DNA from 2 places in the Variovorax sp. SPNA7 genome. Region 2 is predicted to be linked to the other one. Evidence: predicted binding sites of a transcription regulator. Region 2 holds the regulator's gene; the other holds the start of a gene.

Region 1 (9,942 bases), 2.2 Mb from region 2:
GGCATGAGCGAAAGCCGCTTCAGCCGCTTCTTCCGGCGCTCCACCGGCAACAGCTTCACCGACTTCGTCAACCGCGTGCGCATCAACAGCGCCTGCCACCTGCTGATGCAGACCGACCACTACGTGACCGACATCTGCTACCAGGTCGGCTTCAACAACGTGGCCAACTTCAACCGGCGCTTCCTCGAGATCAAGGGCATGACGCCGAGCGAATTCAGGCGCCAGGCCGACACGCGCTTCGGCTGACAGCCAGACCGAGCGCTTTCAAGGCAGCAATCAGGGAGCACCATCTTGTATCTGGGACTCGACCTCGGCACGTCCGAGCTCAAGGCGCTGCTGCTCGCCGGCGAGCACCGCATCGTCGGCGTGGCGCGTGCGCCGCTCACGGTCGACCGGCCCCAGCCGCTCTGGTCGGAGCAGGCGCCGGGCCAGTGGTGGCAGGCGCTCGAACAGGTCATGGGCGAACTGCGGGGCGCGCATGCCGGAGCGCTCTCGGCCGTGCGCGCCATCGGCCTGTCGGGCCAGATGCATGGCGCCACGCTGCTCGATGCCGCGGGCGAGGTGCTGCGCCCCGCCATCCTCTGGAACGACGGGCGCAGCGGCCCGCAGTGCGAGGCGCTCGCGCGCGCCGTGCCGCGCCTGGGCGAGATCGCGGGCAACCTTGCGATGCCCGGCTTCACCGCGCCCAAGCTGCTGTGGGTGCGCGAGCACGAGCCTGAAATCTTCGACCGCACGGCGCGCGTGCTGCTGCCCAAGGACTGGCTGCGCTTCATGCTCAGCGGCGAGGCCGTCAGCGAAATGTCCGATGCGGCCGGCACGCTGTGGCTCGACGTCGGTGCGCGCGACTGGTCCGACGAACTGCTCGCGGCCACCGGGCTCACGCGCGGCCACATGCCGCGGCTGGTCGAGGGCAGCGAAGTGTCGGCGCAGCTCAAGCCCGAACTGGCCGCGCGCTGGGGCGTGGGCAACGGCGGTGCGGTGCTCATCGCCGGTGGCGCGGGCGACAACGCCGCCAGCGCGGTCGGCATGGGGCTGGTGGAACCGGGGCAGGGCTTCGTGTCGCTCGGCACCTCGGGCGTGGTGTTCGTCTCGACCGACCGCTTTTTGCCGAACCCCGCGCAGGCGATGCATGCCTTCTGCCATGCGCTGCCCGGGCGCTGGCACCAGATGTCGGTGATGCTCTCGGCTGCGAGCGCGGTGAGCTGGGCCGCCAGGACCTTCAGGTTCGCCGACGAGGCCGCGCTGCTCGAAGCGGCGACGTCGGTTGCGCTGGCGGATCGTGCGCGCTGCCCGCTGTTCCTGCCCTACCTCTCGGGCGAGCGGTCGCCGCACAACAACCCCTACGCGCAGGGCGTGCTGTTCGGGCTCACGCATGCGCACGGGCCGGCGGAGATCGCCTATGCCGTGGTCGAGGGCGTGAGCTTCGGGCTGCGCGACGGCTTCGACACCCTGCGGCTGCCGACCGGCATGCCGCTGCGCGAAGTGGCGCTGGTGGGCGGCGGCGCGCGCAGTGTCTGGTGGGGCCAGTTGCTGGCCGACATCTTCCAGGTGCCGCTCACGCTGTACGCGGGCAGCGAGACGGGTGGGGCGCTGGGTGCGGCGCGGCTCGCGTGGCTGGCCGACGGCGGCGAAGTGACCGAGGTGTGCACGCTGCCGCCGGTGAAGCAACAGCTGGTGCCTTCGCTCGAAGGTGCCGATGGGCACAAGACGCGCCATGCGCGCTTCCAGGTGCTCTATATGGCGCTGCGCGACCAGTTTCGATAGAGCCAGCACCGAGCGCCCATAAAAAAACCCGTCGCAAGACGGGTTTTTTACTTTCGCGAAACACCGCGGAACCGGCTTTGCCGGGCCGCAGGTGTTGCCCCCGGTAGGGGGTGGGCGTAGCGGACACGAAGTGCCGCGCAGCCTGGGGGCGAGCGAAATTACATCCCCATGCCGCCCATACCACCCATGCCGCCCATGTCGGGCATGCCGCCGCCGGCACCGGCCTCATCCTTCGGTGCGTCGGCGACCATGGCTTCGGTCGTCAGCAGCAGCGAGGACACCGAGGCGGCGTTCTGCAGCGCGGTGCGGGTGACCTTCGTCGGGTCCAGGATGCCCAGCTCGAGCATGTCGCCGTACGTGTCGTTCGCAGCGTTGAAGCCGTAGTTGCCCTTGCCGGCCAACACAGCGTTCACCACCACCGAGGCTTCGCCGCCGGCGTTATTCACGATTTCGCGCAGGGGTGCTTCGATGGCCTTGAGCACCAGCTTGATGCCGGCGTCCTGGTCGGCGTTGTCGCCCTTGATCGAGTCGCCCACGGCTTGCTTGGCACGCAGCAGAGCCACGCCGCCGCCAGCCACAACGCCTTCTTCCACTGCAGCGCGGGTGGCATGCAATGCATCTTCCACGCGAGCCTTCTTTTCCTTCATCTCGACTTCGGTGGCAGCGCCAACCTTGATCACTGCCACACCGCCGGCCAGCTTGGCCACGCGCTCTTGCAGCTTTTCACGGTCGTAGTCGCTCGTGGCTTCTTCGATCTGCACGCGCACTTGCTTCACGCGGGCTTCGATGTCGGCCGCAGCGCCCGAACCGTCGATGATGATGGTGTTTTCCTTGCCCACTTCGATGCGCTTGGCCTGGCCCAGGTCGGCCAGCGTCACCTTTTCGAGCGTCAGGCCCACTTCTTCAGCGATGACCTTGCCGCCCGTCAGGATGGCGATGTCTTCGAGCATGGCCTTGCGGCGGTCGCCGAAGCCAGGTGCCTTCACAGCCACGACCTTCAGGATGCCGCGGATCGTGTTCACCACCAGCGTAGCCAAGGCTTCGCCTTCGACTTCTTCGGCAATGATCAGGAGCGGACGGCCAGCCTTGGCGACTTGTTCCAGCGTGGGGAGCAGGTCGCGGATGTTGCTGATCTTCTTGTCGAACAGCAGCACGAAGGGGTTGTCCAACAGCGCCGATTGCTTCTCGGGGTTGTTGATGAAGTAGGGCGACAGGTAGCCGCGGTCGAACTGCATGCCTTCGACGACGTCGAGTTCGCTGTCCAGCGACTTGCCGTCTTCCACGGTGATCACGCCTTCCTTGCCGACCTTGTCCATCGCGTCAGCGATGAGCTTGCCGATGGTTTCGTCGCTGTTGGCCGAGATCGAGCCGACTTGCGCGATTTCCTTCGACGTGGTGGTGGGCTTGGAAGCCTTCTTCAGCTCGGCGACCAGGGCCGTGACAGCCTTGTCGATGCCGCGCTTCAGGTCCATCGGGTTCATGCCGGCAGCCACCAGCTTGAAACCTTCGCGAACGATGGCCTGGGCCAGCACGGTCGCGGTGGTGGTGCCGTCACCGGCGTTGTCGCTGGTCTTGGAAGCCACTTCCTTCACGAGCTGGGCGCCCATGTTCTGGAGCTTGTCCTTGAGTTCGATTTCCTTGGCGACCGACACACCGTCCTTGGTGACGGTGGGGGCGCCGAACGAGCGCTCGAGCACCACGTTGCGGCCCTTGGGGCCCAGGGTCACCTTGACTGCGTTGGCGAGGATGTTGACACCCTCGACCATGCGTGCGCGGGCTTCACCGCCGAAGACTACGTCTTTTGCTGCCATGTTTTATTACTCCGAATGGGGATGGATGGATTACTTCTCGACGACCGCGAACAGGTCGTCTTCCTTCATGACCAGCAGTTCGTCGCCATCGACCTTGACGGTCTGGCCGCTGTACTTGCCGAACAGGACGCGGTCGCCGACCTTGACGGTCAGTGCGGTCAGGTCGCCCTTGTCGGTACGCTTGCCCGGGCCCACGGCCAGGACTTCACCCTGATCGGGCTTTTCGGCGGCTGCGTCGGGGATGACGATGCCGGAGGCGGTCTTGGTTTCGCTGTCAACACGCTTGACGATCACGCGATCGGCCAAAGGACGAAGTTTCATTGCATCTCCTGGATAAGAAACGGGGTTGTGGTCGGGCGCCGGCGGGAAAGGCCGGCGGCCCATCGACTGGAAGCGAGGCTTGTTAGCACTCGTCAGCAGCGAGTGCTAATCATAAGGGCAATCGGCGGACTTTCAAGGGCCGGGGGCGGGGTGGATGCGGGAGAAGCGGGCGTCAGCCGCCGCCCCTGGACGTGCATTTTTTCACGTGAACGGCGGGTGTGCGGCTCGCAATTGCTACTTTCGGGTGCTTCCGCCGCAGGAACATCGACTTACATAATCCCTGCACAAAAGCCAGCCCGTATCCGGAGCGGCAGGACGCATTCAGGGAGTCCCATGTTCAATCTACACGGCGTGCCTGCACGCCTGCGGCAGCCATGAAGCGCCGCGTCACCATCCAGACGCCGCTGGGCGAAGCACTGCAATTCCACCGCTTGGTCGGGCGCGAGGCGCTTAGTCAGGCCCACGCTTTCGACCTGGACCTGCTGGGCAGCAACAACGCCATCGACGCGAAGGCCCTGCTGGGCAAGCCCGCCACCATCGTGATGGGGAACACCTTGCTCAGAAAATTCATAGAGATCGCTAGATCGACCTTCCGCCTTGCCTGGAGGCAGAAGCTGGGTTGGCTGGCTGCAGGCGCATGCGCGCTGCTGCTGGTCGGTTGCGGCGATGAGATGGTCCCAGCGTCAGTCATGGGCTACAACCACATGAGCGACTGGGGCATCGCGAGCTTTACGGTTGATGGTGCAGGGGGGCCGAACCTGACGCCGAGATCTGGAGGCGGAGGATCGTCATGCTGCGGAAGAGTTCCGGCGCGTTGGCGCCCCGGCATGAAGGTCAAAGTGCAGTGGAGCTACGACACCACGCAAGGTGGTCCCAGACCGCCACCGCCTCAGGAAGCGGAAGTTGAAATCCCTGAATATTCCAAGCGCACGGGAGATATTCAGGCGCATTTCTATCCAGATCACAAGGTCAAGGTCGTGGTCTCCAACTATGGCATCGAGCATCCTCGCTATCCCATGAGCGAAGAGGACAAGCTGCCCTGGGAAACCAGCAAGCAACTGCTGGAATACGAGAAGGAAGGGAGGCTTCCTGAATGACCGACAGCATCGATGCGGCTTTGAACCCCGCCCTCGGCTTGACCCGAAGCCGCGAGCGCCCGTTGACGCCACGCGAACTGATGCAGCGCGACAAGGCGGTCTGCGCCGCCAACCCTGTGAGTTCGAAGCCCAGCTGCACCGGCGTCATCTTCGTGGGCATGTTCTTCGATGGCACCGGCAACAACGAGGATGCGGATTTCAAGAAGCCAGAGCGTCCTCCGCGCGAACAAAAGCACAGCAATGTGGTGCGGCTGTATCACGCGTTTCCAGGCCAAGATAAGGGCGGATACACGTCCGGCACCACAGGCTACTTCCGCTACTACATACCCGGCGTGGGCACGCCCTTCGAAGAAATCGGCGACGACGGCAAGGGTTTCGGTGGCCAGATCTCGCAGACGCTGGGCTCCACCAGTGCGTGGTACGGCGAACCGCGGATCATCTGGGGGCTGACGCGGATGTTCAATGCCGTCAGTTGGTATGCCTACAAGTCCAACATCTTCGACAACAAGACGGCGGCCAAGCTGGCCCGCGACCTGAGCGGCGTCACCTCCTTCGGCCCGGAACGGCGCAAGACGCTCAAGGACACCTGGCAGACCAAGCTCAAGTCCCAGCTGGTCAACCGCAAGCCCGAGATCACCCAGATCAATCTCAGCGTCTTCGGGTTTTCTCGCGGCGCCGCCGAGGCGCGCGCTTTCGTCAACTGGCTCTACGAGATCTGCGAACACAAGGACGGCGGCTACCTCTTTGCCGGCATCCCGCTGCGCGTGCAGTTCCTGGGCCTCTTCGACACCGTGGCCTCGGTCGGTGCGGCCGGGTTGTACAGCGTGTTCGAGGGGCGCCAGAGCTGGGCCTGGAACAACATGCAGGTGCAACCGGCCGTGGAGCAGTGCCTGCACCTGGTGGCGGGCCACGAGGTGCGCGCCTGCTTTCCGCTCGACTCAGTGCGCATCGACGGCAAGTACCCGCCCAACGTGCGGGAGTATGTGTACCCCGGCTCGCACTCCGACGTGGGTGGCGGCTACATGCCGATGTGCCTGGGCAAGAACGACTGGAAACAGGACGATTGGCAACTGGTGCGCAAGCAGGACGACCGGCAGCTGGCGCGCATCCCGGGCTTCGAGATGTACTGCGCGGCCATGATTGCGGGCGTGCCTTTCACGCCGCTGGAAAAACTGCGGGAACCGGTGGCAGATGCATTGGTGCCCCATCCCGACACAGTCGAAGCCTTCCACGCCTACTACAGGGCCGCGGGCATCACGCCCGGGCCCGTGGAAGAGATGCACCGCCAGCACATGGGCCACTACTTCACCTACCGCTGGCAGTTGCTGGACAGTGGATTGCAAGCCTCGCCGGAATGGGCGCGCGCGAGCCGGCATCCCAACAAGGGCAAGAACTACGACGGCGAGCTCCAGTGGCTGCAGGCCACGCAGCGCGCGCTGATCCATGTGATTGCGGCGGTGCTGGCCGAAATCGACCGCCGCATCGAAAGCGGCAACAGCCGCTGGAGCTGGAGCAAGGACGACCGGCTGAAGCAGCCGCTCGCCTTCGACCTGGGCGTTCAGTTGCTGAGCCCGGTGGCGACCCTCGCCGAACTCGGGGGCAAGGCCGATTCGCGCATGGACCGGCTCAAGGAAGGCGAACTGCAGGGTAGGGCCGCCGCGCTTGCCAAGAGGGCGCCCGAGTACCTGGCCAGGTGGCGCAAATGGCTGGCCGACAACCAGCAGGCCGAAGTGCACGACACCGACATCGAGCGCGAGCCGGTGCTGCTGCTCGAAAGCTTGAAGCCGAAGGCGCTGCCCGCGGACGTGTCGGCGTTCTTCTCGGGTTTCGTGCACGACTCGATGGCCGGGTTCATCGGCTTCGGCATGCCCGAGTTCGAGGCCAACGGCTTTGGCCTGGCGAAGTTCCGGCGCATCTACGCGGGGAACAGGGGCGACGATTTCCTGCGCGGGATCGTCATCAGGGCGAACGAAAGGAAGATCGCCGCCGCCCAGGCACTGCGTACGAAGACCGCCCAGTGGCGGATGGAGTCGGAGAACTACAGGCGCGCCAATCCGAATCCTTGGTAGCCGCGGAGGCGAGCAAGAGCTACCCGCCTATTCCGGCGCGTGCGCCAGCACGAAGGACAGCGATGCCAGGTGCTCCACCTTGTCGGTCTTGAGAGGGTCTTCCGGCGGTGCGGCCAACAGGGCGGTGACGACGTTCAGGCCTTGGTTGCGCACCTTGATGACCACGCTGCCGTCGGCGCCGCTTGCCACGGGCGGGGCGTCGGGATCGTTGACGAAATCACCCAGCACCAGGGCGCCCGCCACGGGCTTGCCCTGGTAGAGCACGCGCAGGCGCAGGTCTTGGCCGAGCTTCTCGGGCAGGGTGGAATCGACCGGGACGATCTGCAGCGTGTGCCCGGGCAGCGGCGGCAAGGCACTGCGCAGCGGGCTGCGCAGGTGCACCGCATATTTGAAGTTGTGGCCGCTCGTGAGCGCGCCGGGGACTTCGTTCTTGCCCTTCTTGAGCCATTTGCCTTCCGGCGTCTTGCTCCAGATGCCGTTGTCGAGCACCGCCGCGACGATGGCGGGTTTCTCCCTGGTGTCCACGAGCAGCAGGCGTCCGTTCACCTCCAGGGCAGTCGGCACGGGTTTGCCGAACGCGTCGTAGGCGCTGACCGCGGTGATCAGCGGCTGCCGCTTGACCATGTCCAGGTCGTCGGCGCCTTCGCCATAGATCAGGGCGAGATCGCCCGAGCGCTGGGCGAACCAGATGCCGTGCGCCTGCGCGCCCGCGGAAGAAAGTACGGCCGCCGCTGCGAGCGTGGCCAGGGCGGCGATTCGGTGCAGTTTGTTCATCAGAGGTCCAGCTTCAGGCTGGCCACGACGCTGCGCTTGGCGCCCGGAATCACATACAGGTTGCCCCACGAGGCGGTGTAGAAGTTCCGGTTGAAGAGGTTGTGCACGTCGATCGACACGCGGGCGGTCTTGTTGATCTGCCAGAAGCTCACCAGCTTGACGGTGGTGTAGGCCGGCAGCGAGTAGGTGTCGGCGCTGTTGCCCGAACGGTTGCCCACGTAGTTGATGCCGGCACCCACACCATAGCGGCTGCCGTCGGGCAGCGCATCTTCGCGGATGGCGAACAGGCCGGCGCTCGTCTTCGGGATGTTCACGATGCGCGTGCCGGGTGCCAGCGTCGCGTCCTTCGAGATGCGGGCGTCGAGGTAGGCGAAATTTCCGCTCACCCGCCAGTTCTTGTCGATCTGGCCGTAGACGTCCGCCTCGAAACCGCTGCTCTTGACCTCGCCGGCCGCGACGGAGAAGCCGGGCGTGTCGCTTGCCGTCAGCACGTTCGTCTTCTTGATGTCGAACACGGCCAGGTTGGCGCCCAGTCGCTGGTCGAGCGTCTGCAGCTTCACGCCGGCCTCCAGCGCGGTGGAACGCTGCGGATCGAAGGCCTGGCCGTTCTTGTCGGTGCCGCTGTTACCTCGAAACGACTTGCCCGCGGAGACGTACCAGGAGCTCCAGCCGTTCGGCAGGTAGGTGAGGCCGGCGCGCGGCGAAACAGCATCGTGCTTCTGGGCGCTGTTGCGGTTCACGCGGTCTTCGATGCTTTGCCTGAAGTGGTCGTAGCGGGCGCCCACCAGCAGCTTCCACTGCGGCGAAAGGCTGATCTGGTCTTGCAGGAAAACGGCGCTCGCGCGCTGGTGCTCGTCCGAGCTGGAGGTGAGCGAGGTGAGCGGCGGCTGGGCCCTGCCATAGACAGGCTGGTAGATATCGATCGGATAGTTGCCCGAGCGGAGGATTTCGGTGTTCATCCATAGCCTGGACGCTTCCACGCCGACCAGCAGCGTGTGGGCCAGGGCGCCGGTCGTGAACTTGCCTTCCAGCTCCGCCTGGAAGGAAGTGTCGCGCGACGGCAGCTGGCGCCAGGTGGCGCGGCGGTTGAGCGTCCGGTTGTCGCTGGCGAGGGAAGTCGCTTCGGTGTAGTTGCCGGAGAAGGTGCTTTCCTTGTAGCTCGCACCGACGCGCGCGCGCCAGTTTTCCGACAGCTGGCGGTCCAGCGTGAGCTGGTGCGTGTTGCTGGTGAGCGTCATGTTGCCGTCGCCGGGCTCGTTGAGCACGCGGTCGCGCGGCAGGGTTCCGAGCAGGCCGCGAACGTTGATCAGCCCGCGGTCCAGCGGCGTTTTCGAACGCAGGAACTCGGACTCGTAGTTGAGCACTGTCTTGTCGTCGATGACCCAGGTCAGCGCGGGCGCGACCAGGGTGCGCCGGTTGCTCAGCAGGTCGCTTCGGCTGTCGCCTTCTTCCACCGCCAGGTTCAGCCGGTAGGCCACGTTCTGGCTCAGCGCGCCGGTGCTGTCCAGCGTGCTGCGGCGCAGGCCCTGGCTGCCGATGCTGAAGTCGGCCGTGTTGCGGCGCGTGAACTCCGGCTTCTTGGTGACGATGTTGATGGTGCCGCCCGGCTCGCTGCTGCCGTAGACGGCCGAAGCCGGGCCCTTGAGGAATTCGAAGCGCTCGACCGTGGCGGTGTCGCGCGGCGGGTTGTAGCCGCGCGAGCCGGGGAAACCGTTGACCAGGAATCCCATGTCGGTACTGCTGAACCCGCGGATGCCGAAGTTGTCCCAGGTGCCGCCGAAGTCGTTGAGACGCGTGATCCCGCTCACAAAACCCACCGTGTCGGCCAGGCGCGTTGCACCCATGTCCTCGATCAGCTGGCTGGAGACGATGCGCACCGACTGCGGCACCTCCCGCAGCGGCGTGCTGGTGCGCGTGGCGCCGCTGCTGCTCGTGGGGTTGTAGCCGCCGGATTCGGGCTCGGCGACAACATGCACTTCGGGCAGCGACGTGCTCGCAGGGTCCGGCTGTCCGGTGCCGGTGCCTTGTGCCATGGAGAGCGGGGAAATGGAAGCGAGGGGGAGCAAGGCAAAAGCGATGCGGGACGACCGGATGCGGGATCTCATT
Region 2 (9,942 bases):
AGGTGCCGCTGCGCACGGAGCTCAAGAACGGGGACGTGGTCGAGGTCATCACCGCGCCCGTGTCCACGCCCAATCCCGCCTGGCTCGGCTTCGTGCGAACCGGCCGGGCGCGCTCCAAGATCCGCCACTACCTGAAGACCCTGGCCCATGCCGAATCCGAAGGCCTGGGCGAGAAACTGCTGGCCCAGGCACTGCGCGCCGAAGGCCTCAGCAAGCTGCCGGCCGAGGACGCCGAGCACCAGGCGCTGTGGGAAAAGCTGTTGCGCTTCACCGGTAACCGAACCCGCGCCGAGCTGCTGACCGACATCGGCCTGGGCAAGCGGATTGCCAGCATCGTGGCAAAGCGGCTGGTGGCCATGCTGTCCGAACTCGGCGAGCGGCCCGATGCGCTGCTGCTGAGCCGCGAGCGCTTCATCTCGCACGAGACCATTTCCCAGGGCGCCGTCACGCTGGATGGCAGCGAGAACTCGTCGGTGCGCTTTGCGCTGTGCTGCCGGCCGATTCCGGGCGACGAGATCGTCGGCTACCTCGGCCATGGCGAAGGGCTGGTCGTGCACACCGAATCCTGCGGCGTGGGCCAGCGCCTGCGCCACAAGGACAGCGAGCGCTTCTTCGCGGTCGAATGGGCGGACGAGCCGACCCGCACCTTCGAGACCGGCGTGGTCATCACGGTACGCAACGACAAGGGCGTGCTCGCGCGCGTGGCCGCGACGCTGGCCGACGCCGAAGCCGACATCACCCACGTCGAAATGGCCGACGAGACGCCGCAGGATTCGACCGACCTGCGCTTCGTGATTGCAGTGCGCGACCGCACCCACCTGGACAGCGTACTGCGCGCCGCGCGGCGCACGGCCTCGGTGCTGACCGCCGCAAGGACGGTTCCCGCGCCCTGACCGGCGGGCAGGAAAGCTAGCGCGCCGTGCCCGGCGCCGGATAGCTGACCGACAACAGCTCGACCTCATGGGCGCCGCCCGGCGTCACGAGCTTCACCACGTCGCCTTCGCGCGACTTGAGCAGCGCGCGGGCAATCGGGGAGATCCAGCTGACCTGCGACTGGGCGCTGTCCGCCTCGTCGATGCCCAGGATCGTCACGCTGCGCTCGTCGCCCGTTTCGTCCACATAGCGCACCGTTGCGCCAAAGAACACCTGGTCGCTGCCGTGATGCACCGAGGGATCGGTCACTTCGGCGATTTCGAGCCGTTTGGTGAGAAAGCGGATGCGCCGGTCGATTTCCCGCAGCCGCTTCTTGCCGTAGAGATAGTCGCCATTCTCGGAGCGGTCGCCGTTCTTGGCGGCCCAGTGCACCGCCTCGACGACCTTCGGCCGCTCTTCGTCCATCAGCTGAAGCAGTTCGTCGCGCAGCCGGGCATAGCCCGCCGGCGTCATGTAGTTCTTGCTGCCGCTCGGCAGTGCGGGGGCGGTGCTTTCGCCGCCGTCGTCGTCACCGTCGCTCTCGATTTCCTTGGTGAATGCTTTGCTCAACTTGGTAGAACCTCTGGTCTCAAGGAAGGGATGGCCTCTTCACCGTATTTTCAACATTCGCGACAGGGTGCGCAGCGGCGCCGTCACGCGCCACGAGTTTGAGGCCCGGATGGCAGCGCATTGCGCTTCCAGGTGCGAGGCGCGCAATCTTGCGCGCTCCAGGTCCTGCGCGAGAACGGCCTGGCTGCGCCGGGATTCGGCCAGTTCATGCTGGCGCGCATCGCGATCGGCGATCGCCTCGCTCAATTGATGCTGGCAGGCCGCGCGGCCGGCAATGGCTTCGTCCAGTTCGCGCTGCTGCTCGGCACGGCCAGCAGTCGCTTCGTCGAGTTTCCGCTGGAGAACGGCACGCTCGGACACGGCCTTGTCCAGTTCACGCTTGATCGCCACGCGGTCCAGGGTGGCCTGAGAAGGAAATTCGATGCCCGGCGTGCCCGCGGTGTGGTCAGCAAGCTCCCTGCCCACCCGGACCTTCGCCGGCACTGCCGTCTCCCGATGGGCCGACAGTGCGCGCTCCCTGTCGAGCTTCGCGCCGAGGACCGGATGCAGCTTGTCATAGAGGTACGCCGGGTCCTCCACGAGACGCGGAAAGTCGAGCATCACCAGCGGCACGTCGTGCTTGACCAGCGTGTGCATCAATTCATGAAAGCCCAGCGCAAGAAGGCGCGCTTCGTCGATCGGATTGAGCGAATAGACAATACCGCCCGGCGTGGTTCCCCACGACTCCCAAAGCCGGCAATCGTCCGGCAGCCCTTCCATGGCATACCGCGCGCGCAACTCGTTGACCACGCGGCTGGTAGAGGCTTCCACGATGCTGCGCATGGGGAAGATCACCGCATCGAGCGCGATGGACGGGTCCGCGAGCAGGCGCGTGGCATAGGCATGCAGCCAGGGCGACTTGATGACGTAGGGCAGGTCGGGGTTGTCGAACGGCAGGTCCTCGAGGCCCGCGTTGGCATCCTCGTTATAGGTGCTCGCTGCCGGATGCCTTGCAAGATGCGTATCCAGCCCGCAAGCCGCCAGGTACTGAACGAGGAATGTCGTGCCGGCGCGCCCCGTTCCGGCAATCATCAGGTGGTTTTTTCTTGCGGGCGTCATTGATGCAGCGTCCAGGTTGGCGCCGAACCTTCCAGCGAAGCCATGATCTGCTCCACCGCGGCCGCGACATCGCAGCTGGAAGTGTCGACTGTGAGAGCGGGGTTTGCCGGTGCTTCGAAGATGTCGGACACGCCGGTAAAGCGCGCAATCTCGCCCTGCCGCGCTCGCACGTACATCCCCTTGGGATCGCGCCGCTCGCAGACGGCCAAGGGCGCATGCACGAAGACCTCGTGGTACGAAGGGCCGACGATCGAGCGCGCGAGATCCCTGAGCGCCTGCAGCGGTGAAACGACGGCAACGATTGCCACGATGCCCTGCTCGTTCAACAGCCGCGCGATGTGGGCAATGCGGCGGATGTTCTCGTGGCGGTCTTCCGCGCTGAAGCCGAGCCCGCGGTTCAGCCCCTTGCGGACCTCGTCTCCATCCAGCCTCACGGCACCCACGCCCTGGGCCCGCAGCAAGGGCTGCAAGGCGGCGGCGATGGTGGACTTTCCCGCGCCGGACAGCCCCGTGAGCCATATGACGGGCGGCGGCCGCGGCGTTGTCGAAGCAGGACGATCGTCTGGATTCTGCAACTGTTCTGGCATCGAAAAACAGATCTGCCCGGGTGTGGCGATCCAAGAGAGATGGCTCACCCGGCGTGAAGGAAGACGAAGGTTCTCAAGCGGCCCGTTTTCTTCCGGCTCCTCCGATGAACATCAAGAATGCCTCAACAACACCCGAAGGTCGAGAGCGTCTGGCGCAGGACCGATCGCATCGCACGGAGCCCCGGAACGGGGACATTGCCCGTGATCTCGTTGAACGGAAAAAGATTCCGCAGAGCGCCGCGCAAAAAGAAAAAGGGTTAGGACACGTAATGTCCTAACCCTTCAAAGAGTGGTGCGGCTGGCAGGAATTGAACCCACGACCCCTTGGTTCGTAGCCAAGTACTCTATCCAACTGAGCTACAGCCGCACAGCTATCGATTATAGCATCCATTTTTGGGCCTTGGCGGACCAAGCTCAGAAATGAATGCAAGTGGTAGGCCGTGATGGGCTTGAACCATCGACCAACGGATTATGAGTCCGCTGCTCTAACCAACTGAGCTAACGGCCCACGAGAGGCCACGATTCTATTCGCGGCGTCGCTTACTTGCGGTGGCTCAGCGCATTGCTGACCAGCCGCGAGGTGATGTCGACGATCTGGATCATGCGCTCGTAGGGCATGCGGGTCGGGCCGATCACGCCCAGCGTGCCCACCACCTGTCCGTCGACTTCGTAGTTGGCGCTGACGATGGAAAGCTCCTCGAACGGCACCACCTGGCTCTCGCCGCCGATGAAGATGCGCACGCCCTCGGCCTTGCTCGACACGTCGAGCAGCCGCATCAGCTGCGCCTTCTGCTCGAACAGCTCGAAGGCACGGCGCAGCTGCCCCATGTCGCTCGAAAAATCGGTGACGGAAAGCAGGTTGCGCTCGCCGGAAATCACGACGTCGTCTTCCTGTGCCTCGGTGAGCACCTCGGAACTGACCTTGACCGCCGCCTGCATCAGCGCGGCAATCTCGCCGCGCAGTTTTTCGACTTCGGACTGCAGGCGGTCGCGCACCTGCTCGATGGTCAGGCCCGCGTAGTGGGCATTGATGTAGTTCGATGCTTCCACCAGTTGCGACTGCGTGTAATCGGCTTCCGGAAAGATCACGCGGTTCTGCACGTCGCCGTCGGGCGAGACGATGATCACCAGCAGCCGCCGGTCCGAAAGCCGCAGGAACTCGATCTGCTTGAAGACCGAGGCGCGCCGCGGCGCCATGACCACGCCGACGAACTGCGACAGGTTGGACAGCAGGTTGGCCGCGTTGGCAATCACCTTCTGCGGCTGGTCAGGGGGCAGGTGGCTCGGCGCGTTCATGTGCTCGCGCTGGGCGGTGAGCATGGTGTCGACGAACAGCCGGTAGCCGCGCGCGGTGGGAATGCGTCCGGCCGAGGTGTGCGGGCTGGTGATCAGCCCCAATCCCTCGAGGTCGGACATGACGTTGCGGATGGTCGCGGGAGACAGGTCAAGACCCGGGGCGCGCGACAAAGTCCGCGACCCGACCGGCTGGCCTTCGGCGATATAACGCTCGACCAGCGTCTTGAGGAGCAACTTGGCACGGTCGTCCAGCATTGCAAGATTTTAGTGTTGTAATTTGTAGATGACTTCCCGCTTTCGTCACGTCGCGCTGATCGGCAAATACCAGGCTTCAGGCGCCCGGGCGCAGGCCGATGCCCGCGACGGCGTGATGGAAGATATCGGCGCCTTCCTGGAATCGCAAGGGTGCGAGGTGTTCGTCGAAAGATCGGCGGCCGAGGAAGCCGATACGGACGCGAGCGTCGGCGGCCGCTACCAGCCGCTGAGCGTCGAGGAAATCGGCCAGCGCTGCGATCTGGGCCTGGTGGTGGGAGGCGACGGAACCATGCTGGGCATCGGCCGGCAACTCGCCTGCTACGGGATTCCGCTGATCGGCATCAACCGCGGCCGGCTCGGATTCATCACCGACATTCCGCTGGACAACTACCAGGCCACGCTGATTCCCATGCTGGCCGGCGAATACGAGGAAGACCACCGCAGCCTCATGCATGCGCAGGTCATGCGCGACGGCGCCTCGGTCTTCGATGCGCTGGCGATGAACGACGTGGTGGTCAACCGCGGCGCCACCTCGGGCATGGTCGAGCTGCGCGTTTCGGTCGGCCGGCATTTCGTGGCCAACCAGCGCGCCGACGGCCTGATCATCGCGTCGCCCACGGGTTCGACGGCCTATGCGCTCTCGGCCGGCGGGCCGCTGCTGCATCCGGCGGTGCCGGGCTGGGTGCTGGTGCCCATTGCACCGCACACGCTGTCGAACCGCCCCGTGCTGCTGCCCGATGCCGACGAAATCGTGATCGAACTGGTGGCGGGGCGCGACGCCAGCGCCAATTTCGACATGCAGTCGCTGGCATCGCTCGCGATCGGCGATCGCGTGGTGGTGCGCCGCTCCGACTTCCGCGTGCGCTTCCTGCACCCGCGCGGCTGGAGCTATTTCGACACGCTGCGCAAGAAACTTCACTGGAACGAAGGGGGCTCCTGAAATGGCGCTGCGACGCATCGCATTGCGCGACTTCGTGATCGTGCGATCACTCGAACTCGACCTGTCGGCAGGCTTCACTGTATTGACCGGCGAGACCGGCGCGGGCAAGTCGATACTGATCGATGCGCTCCAGCTGGCGCTCGGCAACCGGGCCGACGCGGGCGCGGTGCGCGAAGGCGCCGAACGGCTCGACGTCAGCGCCGAATTCGACGCCGACCCGGCACTCGCGGCCTGGCTCGACGAGGGCGGCTTCGAAAACGGCGACGCCCTGCTGCTGCGCCGCACCGTCGACCTGCAGGGCCGCAGCCGCGGCTGGATCAACGGCAGCCCGGCCACCGCCACCCAGTTGCGCGAGCTCGGCGACCGCCTGCTCGACATCCACGGCCAGCATGCATGGCAGAGCCTGACGCGGCCCGAGGCCGTGCGCGGCCTGCTCGACGCCTATGCCGGCGTGCGCACCGATGCGCTGGACGCAGCCTGGCAGAGCTGGCGCCAGGCGCTTTCCGCGCTCGACCATGCGCGCTCGGCACAAGATTCGCTGCTGCGCGAACGCGAGCGGCTGCAATGGCAGATCGCCGAAGTCATGAAGCTGGCGCCGGCCGAAGGCGAGTGGGAAGAGCTTTCGACCCAGCACGCGCGCGTCTCCAATGCGCAGGCGCTGATCGACGCGGCGCAGGGCGCGAGCCAGGCGCTCGAGGACGACGACAGCGGCGCGCTCGCCGCCCTGTCGCGCGCCGTCACCCTGCTGCAGAACTGCGAGCACATCGAGCCCGAATTCCGGGCCCTCGGCGAAGTGCTGGCCTCCAGCGTCGCCCAGGCTTCCGATGCCGCCCACACGCTGCACAGCTACCTGCGCGACGCCGAGGCCGATCCGCAGCGGCTGGCCGAACTCGACGAGCGCATGGGGCTGTGGATGTCGCTCGCGCGCCGCTACAAGCGCACGCCGGACGATCTGCCGGCGCTCCTGGCCGGCTGGCAGGCCGAGCTGCAGGCGCTCGACGCACAGAGCGATCTCGCAGGCCTGGAGCGCGCCGAACAAGGTGCGCAGCAGGCCTACCTGAAGGAAGCCAGGGCGCTCGCCAAGGCGCGCAAGCTGGCCGCCCCGCGCCTGGCCGAGGCGGTCACGCAGGCGATGCAGGGGCTTGGCATGCAGGGCGGGCGCTTCGAGGTCGAGCTGCTGCCGCTGGCGCAGCCGGGCCGCGCGGGTCTCGAAGACGTGGCCTTTCTCGTGAGCGGCCATCCCGGAAGCACGCCGCGCCCCATCGGCAAGGTGGCTTCGGGCGGCGAGCTCTCGCGCATCGCACTGGCCATTGCGGTCACCACCAGCCAGCTCGGCGCCGCGCAGACGCTGATCTTCGACGAGGTCGACGCCGGCGTCGGCGGGGCCGTTGCCGAGACCGTGGGCCGGCTCATGAAGCAGCTCGGGCGCGATCGCCAGGTGCTGGCGGTCACCCATCTGCCGCAGGTCGCCGCCTGCGCCGACCACCACCTGGTGGTGGCCAAGCGCCAGACGACGGCAGCCGGCCAGGACGGCCCGCGCACCGAAAGCGGCGTCTCGCGGCTCGACGACGACACCCGCGCCCGCGAAATCGCCCGCATGCTCGGCGGCGAGAAGCTTTCGCAGACCTCGCTGGCGCATGCCCGCGAAATGCTGGGCCACAAGACTTCGGCGGCGCTGTGATGGAACTCGACCTGGTGCTCATCACCGGCATGTCGGGCTCGGGCAAGTCGGTGGCGCTGCATGCGCTGGAAGACGCCGGCTACTACTGCGTCGACAACCTGCCGCCCGAGCTGCTGACCGCCTTCATCGCGCTGCAGCACGAGCAGCAGGCCACGCGCGTGGCCATTGCCATGGACGTGCGCAGCGGCGTGTCGCTGCCGATCGTTCCGCAGCAGCTCGAGGCCTTGCGGCAGGACGGCGTTTCGCTGCGCTCGCTTTTCCTCGATGCGACCACCGACGCACTGCTGCGGCGCTATTCGGAAACCCGCCGGCGCCATCCGCTGTCGCGCCAGGAGGGCCGCAACGACGTGCCCGAGCAGGAGCGCGTGCTGGTGCAGGCCATCGAACTCGAGCGCGAACTGCTGGCCGACCTGCGCGACGGCGCCGACGTGATCGACACCAGCCTCATCCGGCCGGCCCAGCTGCAGAGCTACATCAAGGCGCTGATCTCGGCGCCGCAGAGCAGTGCATTGACGCTGGTGTTCGAATCCTTCGCCTTCAAGCGCGGCGTGCCGCTGGACGCCGACTACGTGTTCGACGTGCGCATGCTGCCCAATCCGCACTACGTGCCCGCGCTGCGGCCGCTCACCGGTCGCGATGCGCCGGTGGTCGAATGGCTGCGCGAGCACGACGACGTCGCGCGCATGTACGACGACATCGAGCAGTTCCTCTCGCGCTGGCTCGATGCGCTGGCGCGGGACCATCGCAGCTACGTGACCGTGGCCATCGGCTGCACCGGCGGCCAGCATCGCTCGGTGTTCCTGGTCGAGCAGCTCGCACGCGCGTTCGGAACCCGCTGGGTCGCCCTCAAGCGGCACCGCGAACTCGACGCGGCCTGAGTTCGCGTCCGCCGGCTAGTCCGCGCTGCTGCTCTCGAGCAGCTTGCGCATCGGTGCCGGCAGCCCCAGCCGACCCCACTCCTGCGCATCCACCCAGCGCGCGGCATCGCCCTGTGGCTGGCTGCCCTGCAGCAGCACCGGATGAAGGTGCAGGTCCTTGTGGGTCAGCACATGCACGAAGGGCGGCAGGTCCTGTGCGCCGGCCAGCGCCGCCGGCGGCAGCGCGGCCAGCAGCTCTTCGCGGCTCTCGAACACGGGCGGGCAGTAGAGCCCGGCCCAGATGCCCTTGGCCGGCCGCTTCTCGAGCCAGACGCGGCCTTGTGCATCGCGCGCGAGCAGCGCCCAGAGCGACTGGGCGCTGCGCTTGAGCTTGCGCGTCTTGACCGGGTAGCGCTCCGGCTGGCCTTCGCGCAGCCCCACGCATGTCTTGTTCAGCGGACAGATCATGCAGCTCGGCTTGCGCGGCAGGCAGACCGTGGCGCCCAGGTCCATCACGCCTTGCGTATAGCTCGCGATGACTTCCTTCTGCTCGGCCGGCGGCAGCAGCTGCGTGGCCCGGTCCCACAGCGCGCGCTCCTGTGCCGACGAGGACATGTCGCCGCCAAAGCCGAGCACGCGCGTCAGCACGCGCTTGACATTGCCGTCGAGAATCGCGACCCGCTCGCCGAAGCAGAAGGCCGCGATCGCCGCGGAGGTCGAGCGGCCGATGCCGGGCAGGGTCTCGAGCTCGGCGGCCGTGCGCGGAAACTCGCCGCCGAAGCGCGCCACCACCTCCTGCGCGCAGCGGTGCATGTTGCGGGCGCGGCTGTAGTAGCCCAGGCCGCTCCAGAGCCCGAAGACCTCGTCCTCGGTGCCGTCGGCCAGCGCCCGCACGGTCGGAAAGCGTTCGAGAAAGCGCGCGAAGTACCCGAGCACGGTCGAGACCTGGGTCTGCTGGAGCATGACCTCCGACAGCCACACGCGGTACGGATCCCGCGTGTTCTGCCACGGCAGCGCGCTGCGCCCGTGGCTGCGCTGCCAGGCCACGACGCGCTCGGCAAAATCGGCCGGCGCCTGCGGCTGCACGGCCGCAGCCGGCACCGGACGATCAGGCCGCCGCACGCAGTTCGCCGACGGCGGCAGCATCAGCTGCCGGCCTTCCCTGTTGCGCAATGGCCGAGGTGAATTCATGGAGCCGAAGATGCAGCTCGGCCAGGCTGCTTTCCTGCTGGGCCAGCTCGAGCAGGCGTTCGTCGAGGTTGCCTGCCGCATTCTGGATGCGCTCGATCGCCTCGATGCGCTTGCTGAAATTGCGGCGGCGCTCCTTCAGCTGCGCATCGATCTGGGCGCTGGCGCCCTTGCTCCAGCGCTCGACCTCGGTCATGGCCGCTTCGTTGACCAGCCGCAGGCGGCTTGCGAGCGCCCGCACCAGCTTGTCGCAGAAGTCCGCCTGCGCGAGCTTCAGCAGGTTGCCCACGCCCAGGTAGTGGATGTGGCTGCGCTCGATCTGGCTGAGCTCCTGCTCGAAGCTCGTCAGGTCGGGTTCGGCCGGAGCCTGCAAGGTGAAGCCCTGCTCCGCGTTGAGCTGGCGGAAGGTGGCGTGCAGCATCGACTGGATCTCGGCCGTCGTCGCCTGCACTTCGCGCAGGTTGTTGCGCAGCGAGTCGAAGGTCTCGCCGTACACCTTGCGCACGTTGAACTTGACGCCCGGTCGCTTGAGCGCGGCCGAAAGCCGCACCATGTCTT

What was found. The regulator HrcA, encoded in region 2, represses chaperone genes, less so after heat shock. The targets are predictions, from matches to a motif close to TTAGCACTCNNNNNNNNNGAGTGCTAA.
Region 1: a site for HrcA is predicted at 3,979-4,005, ahead of RZE77_RS05340 (co-chaperone GroES). Genes of this name have one in related genera too.

The regions. Positions count from the first base shown of each region.
Region 1 covers NZ_CP138513.1:1,183,067-1,193,008, forward strand. Annotated here, with positions in the region: gene RZE77_RS05325 (AraC family transcriptional regulator) at 1-246, shown strand, start outside; gene xylB (xylulokinase) at 292-1,764, shown strand; gene groL (chaperonin GroEL) at 1,923-3,575, opposite strand; gene RZE77_RS05340 (co-chaperone GroES) at 3,606-3,896, opposite strand; gene RZE77_RS33340 (DUF3304 domain-containing protein) at 4,601-4,993, shown strand; gene RZE77_RS05350 (T6SS phospholipase effector Tle1-like catalytic domain-containing protein) at 4,990-7,062, shown strand; gene RZE77_RS05355 (DUF4198 domain-containing protein) at 7,090-7,836, opposite strand; gene RZE77_RS05360 (TonB-dependent siderophore receptor) at 7,836-9,941, opposite strand.
Region 2 covers NZ_CP138513.1:4,874,929-4,884,870, forward strand. Annotated here, with positions in the region: gene RZE77_RS22815 (RelA/SpoT family protein) at 1-893, shown strand, start outside; gene greB (transcription elongation factor GreB) at 910-1,482, opposite strand; gene RZE77_RS22825 (hypothetical protein) at 1,522-2,580, opposite strand; gene cysC (adenylyl-sulfate kinase) at 2,577-3,215, opposite strand; tRNA gene RZE77_RS22835 (tRNA-Arg) at 3,458-3,534, opposite strand; tRNA gene RZE77_RS22840 (tRNA-Ile) at 3,599-3,675, opposite strand; gene hrcA (heat-inducible transcriptional repressor HrcA) at 3,708-4,718, opposite strand; gene RZE77_RS22850 (NAD kinase) at 4,747-5,658, shown strand; gene recN (DNA repair protein RecN) at 5,660-7,339, shown strand; gene rapZ (RNase adapter RapZ) at 7,339-8,217, shown strand; gene mutY (A/G-specific adenine glycosylase) at 8,233-9,297, opposite strand; gene RZE77_RS22870 (dynamin family protein) at 9,305-9,942, opposite strand, start outside.